DNA from 2 places in the Marinococcus halophilus genome. Region 1 is predicted to be linked to the other one. Evidence: riboswitches for the same ligand, from Rfam matches in the RefSeq annotation. Region 1 holds a riboswitch; the other holds the start of a gene.
What was found. Region 1 has a riboswitch for glycine ahead of B5066_RS13300 (serine dehydratase beta chain). Riboswitches for the same ligand answer to the same signal wherever they lie in the genome.
Positions count from the first base shown of each region.

Region 2: linked by a shared signal. The riboswitch ahead of gcvT (glycine cleavage system aminomethyltransferase GcvT) and the one ahead of B5066_RS13300 (serine dehydratase beta chain) in region 1 are both predicted to bind glycine.

Region 1 is NZ_FVZD01000006.1:1,429,775-1,432,228, reverse strand. Features, by position in the region: gene B5066_RS13305 (SulP family inorganic anion transporter) at 1-991, opposite strand, end outside; glycine riboswitch at 1,254-1,361, shown strand; glycine riboswitch at 1,365-1,441, shown strand; gene B5066_RS13300 (serine dehydratase beta chain) at 1,520-2,017, shown strand; gene sdaAA (L-serine ammonia-lyase, iron-sulfur-dependent, subunit alpha) at 2,014-2,454, shown strand, end outside.
Region 2 is NZ_FVZD01000006.1:1,853,888-1,856,341, reverse strand. Features, by position in the region: gene B5066_RS15465 (MBL fold metallo-hydrolase) at 1-581, opposite strand, end outside; glycine riboswitch at 775-863, shown strand; glycine riboswitch at 867-953, shown strand; gene gcvT (glycine cleavage system aminomethyltransferase GcvT) at 1,037-2,143, shown strand; gene gcvPA (aminomethyl-transferring glycine dehydrogenase subunit GcvPA) at 2,162-2,454, shown strand, end outside.

The sequences.
Region 1 (2,454 bases):
TAATAATCATCGCCGCCTGGGAGGCCGCTCCCGACCGGTAGCTGACCGCACTTCTTGAAAAGCTGCCGGTCACCGCATAGGAGGAAAAAAACGGCCCGGCTATATTGGCATACCCGATCGCCCGGATTTCTTTATTCAGGTTAATACCGGAATCATTTTTATCACTCAGCGTTTTCGTAATCGCAAGCGTCTCCATCATCGCGATCAGCGCAATGGTGAGCGCGGTCGGGACCAGCACCTGTATGTCCGCCAGGTTAAAGCCCGGAATGGTAAAATCCGGGAGTCCCTGCGGCACCCTTCCGACGACGCTTACTCCCTGGTTATCGAGCCGGAAAAGCGCCACCGCCGCAATACTCAGCACGACGACGATGAGGGAAACCGGTAAATTCCGTTTTGCTTTCCGGCCCCCGATCAGCACTAGAAGACTGGCTATTCCTACAAGCAGGGTCGGGATATGTATCTGCGGCAGATGCACGATCACATCCCGCAGCAGCGGAATAATCTGTGTCTGGCTGCCTACGCTGATGCCCATAAACTGGCCAAGCTGGCTCATGCCGATTGCAATCGCCACTGCCGACGTGAACCCGCTGATCACATTCGGGGAAATAAACTTTACAAACGCAGCGGCATTCAACAGGCCAAGAGAGACCTGCATCACTCCGACCATTACCGTCAGCAGCAGCACAAGCCCCACGTATTCCGGCGTCGACGGATCTGCATACAGGGATACGCCGGAAAACACAAGAATGGATGCCATCGCTACCGGGCCGATGGCCAGATGCTTTGACGTGCCAAACAGCGCATAAAGAATGAGTGGAAGCAGAGAGGCATACAGCCCCATGACCGGCGGCAGGCCGGCAAGCACGGCATAGGCCATCCCCTGCGGGACAATCATAACAAAGATGGTAAATCCCGCAGCCATATCCTTTTTCAGCGACTGATTATTATAATCCTGCGGCATAATTAATATATCTTTTATTTTCCCAGGCATAAATCCTTTCCTTCTTTCTCCGTGAACTCACAAACAGTACGGCGATTAAATCTCTCTTCTAAAATCATGAACCATAACGGCCTAAAAGAAAAGCCCGCACTATATTTTTTTGACTCACGGCTTAAATACAGCTGTACGCCTGCTTTAGTCCTTTCTACACCGATTCTCTCCAGTATATTGCTAAGATCCGGCTGTCAAAAATAGGTTTACTTTTCCAGCAGGGATGTTTAAACTGAAATTAACACAAATATTGGTTTCGCAGATGAATGTATTGGGAGAGCCTGTAAACGTATTTTACAGCACCGAAGGAGCAATCCTCTCCATCAGCCGGAAAGGAAAAACTCTCAGGTACCAGGACCAGTACAGGATGCACCTCTGGAGAAGGTATACTACCTGCCGAAGAAGAAAATTCTTTTTTAAGAATGAAATCTTTCAGGCTCACAGACAGAGAAACGGCGCCCCAGGCCGCTTCTCTGTCTTTTTTTCTTTTTTGTAATCGCTTTCAATCTTGAATATGGAGGAATTGCTATGGAGTTTGACAGCTGCTTTGACATTATCGGCCCGGTGATGGTCGGTCCTTCGAGCTCCCATACTGCCGGGGTGGTATCGATTGGAAAATTCGTGCATGACTGGCTGGGAGACGTCACTGACGTGACAATCACATTCTACGGCTCTCTCGCCTCCACCTATCAGGGCCACGGCTCGGATAAAGCTGTCCTCGGCGGCCTGCTCGGATTGTCCGCACACGATACCAATGTCCGGAATGCCTACGCCCTGGCAAAGGACAGCAATCTTCGTTACGACTTCCGGTTCTGCACGAACATCCCCAGCGGCTGCCACCCCAATACTGTTTATTTACAGGCCGCTTCCGCCACAGAGACGGTCCATGTCACCGGCGCATCCATTGGCGGCGGTGTAGCCTATATTTATGAAATTAACGGATATCATACCAGCATTAATTTGGGCACAGGCTCGGAGATTTTATCCATCGCCGCCCGGATCAAAAAGGAGGCTACATCTAGATGAAAGACACGATTGAAAGTATTGTGCAGGAATGTATGGCTCAGGACATTAGTATCGGCGAGTGGATGCTCCGCCGTGAAGTGGATCGCTCCGGTTCGTCCCGCGGGCAAATTTTCGGGCGCATGCAGGAACGGCTGCAGGTAATGAAGCAGGCCGTCCGGGAGGGGCTGGGTGACCTCGCGGAAACGGAAAGCAGGCTCTCAGGAGGCGATGCCTACCGCATGCATCAGTATAACCAGCATACCGCCCCACTATCAGGACCAGTTATCAGCACGGCGATGGAAGCCGCAATGGCAACGTCGGAAAGCAATGCCAAAATGGGCCTTATTGTAGCAACTCCTACGGCAGGCTCTGCAGGCATTCTGCCTGGAGTGATGGTCTCTCTTCAGGACAACCGCGGCATGGACGATGAGAAACTGACAATGGGACTGTTCGCAGCG
Region 2 (2,454 bases), 420 kb from region 1:
GGGCCATGGCCGCAGGCTACAACCGTATTTTCAGGAAGGTCAAGCAGCTGCTCGTGTATGGAGGCTAACAGTGTATCCATATCGCCGCCGTAGAGATCGGTCCGGCCAACCCCGCCTGAAAACAACACGTCACCAGAAAATACTGTGTTAGTTTCTTTATGCCAATAGGAAACACTTCCCGGGGAATGCCCCGGTGTGTGAAGCCATTGAAATTCAAAACCGCCAAATTGAAGCCTTCCTTCTGACTGCAGCAAGTGATCGGCAGGCTTCGTGGTAAATGCAGCCTCTGGCATCATACGGCCCGAACCGTTTTTCTGAGGGTCTTCAAGCCAGTCACTTTCCTGTTCGTGAAGATAAACCGGGATATTGTATGCTTCCCGAGCAGTATCAAGCGCCCCAATATGATCAAAATGGGCGTGTGTTAACAGAATTGCTACGGGGTGAAGCTCGTTTTCCTGGAGAAAGGTGAGCAATTTATCGGCATCACCGGCCGGGTCAATAATAACAGCGTTTTTATCATTATCGTACAGAACATAGCAGTTTGTCTGCAGTGGTCCAAGCGGTAGCTGTTTCCAGTTCATAGTTTCCCTCCAATTAGTATACTGTCTTTAGTATAAACAATATTTTTCCCGGAAGAAATAACCGATCTGCACATACATACGAATAATTAATATGGTTTTATTGAAAATGTTCGGTTTCATTTTTTTTAGCATTGGTTTTTATATGAATTAATGATAAAATATGAGCAAATAAGAACGTACATATAATGCGCGGATGATGGTAAGGGGAGAGACTGCCAGGCAGCGCCGAAGGAGCAAACCGTAACAGGTGAATCTCTCAGGCAAACAGACTCTTACTGGACGCTCCTCTGGAGAGCGCTTCTTTTGAAGCCACCCACGAAGACACTCTTTCTGCATTGCGGAAAGGAGAAACTTTCTGGTTATAGGACAGAGCTTCCATAATTCATGGGAGCTCTGTCTTTTTTGTTTTTTACTGTTTTGATTTTTCAGAAAAATAATTAAACGAGGTGATTTCTTTGGCAGAACTAAAACGAACTCCGCTGTATTCAGTGTATGAAAAATACGGAGCTAAAACTGTCGATTTTGGTGGTTGGGAAATGGCAGTTCAGTTTTCGGGCATCAAAAGCGAACACGAAGCGGTTCGTACAAAAGCCGGCCTGTTCGACGTCTCCCATATGGGCGAGGCGATCGTAGAGGGTCCAGGGGCTGCTGATTTTCTGCAGTACATGCTCACAAATAACATAAAAAACCTGGAGCCCGGCAAAGCGCTGTACACCGCTATGTGCTATGAAAATGGCGGCACAGTTGACGACCTGCTCGTGTACCAGCTCGAAGAAGAAAAATACATGCTTGTTTTAAACGCAGCCAATATTGAGAAGGACCTCGAATGGCTTCGCCGGCACGGGACGGAAAACGTAAGCATCACGGATATCTCAGAAAGGACAGCATTAATTGCGGTGCAGGGCCCGGAGGCGGAAACGATACTGCAGAAAGTAACCGACGCATCTCTTTCAGAAATACTGCCTTTTCGATTTGCTGCCAGTGCTTCTATCGGAGAAACAGGAAACGTTCTTATATCAAGAACTGGCTATACCGGTGAGGACGGATTTGAATTATACTGCCGCTCCGGGGATGCGCTTTACTGCTGGGAGACTATTATGGAAGCTGGAAAAAGCAGAGGCATTGTCCCTTGTGGACTTGGCGCAAGGGATACCCTGAGGTTTGAAGCGAAGCTGCCTTTGTATGGACAGGAACTGAGTGCAGATATCACCCCGCTTGAAGCCGGCATCGGCTTTTGTGTAAAGCTGAAGCAAGAAAATGATTTTATCGGAAAAGAAGCTTTAAAGGAACAAAAAGAAGCAGGACTGAAACGCAAGCTGGTCGGTATTGAAATGGTCGATAAGGCGATACCCCGTCCGGGATACGGCGTACGAAATGATGACGGAGCAGAAATAGGATGGATCACGACAGGTACCCAGTCCCCGACGCTCAAAAAAAACGTAGGACTCGCACTTTTAAATGCCGAATGGAGCAACCTGGATCAGGCGGTAGCGGTGGATGTGCGTGGAAAAGCCAAGCGGGCGAAAGTGGCAGCTGTGCCTTTTTACAAACGGAAAAAATAATACGAGGAGGCGTCAAAAATGGATTATCGCTATTTGCCGGTCACTGGTGAAGATAAAGAAGAAATGCTCAAAACAATTGGCGTGGATGCCATCGATGAATTATTTGAAGATGTGCCGGAAAATATTCGCTTTGCCGGAGAAATGGATCTGCCAAAGGCTCTTGGGGAAACGGACCTTCTAAAGGAAATGAAACGCCTTAGTGACAGGAACGCTAACGTGCAGGACTGTGTATCCTATCTCGGAGCAGGGGTGTACGAGCATTATATACCAACGGTCGTCGACCACGTGCTACGGCGTTCAGAATTTTATAC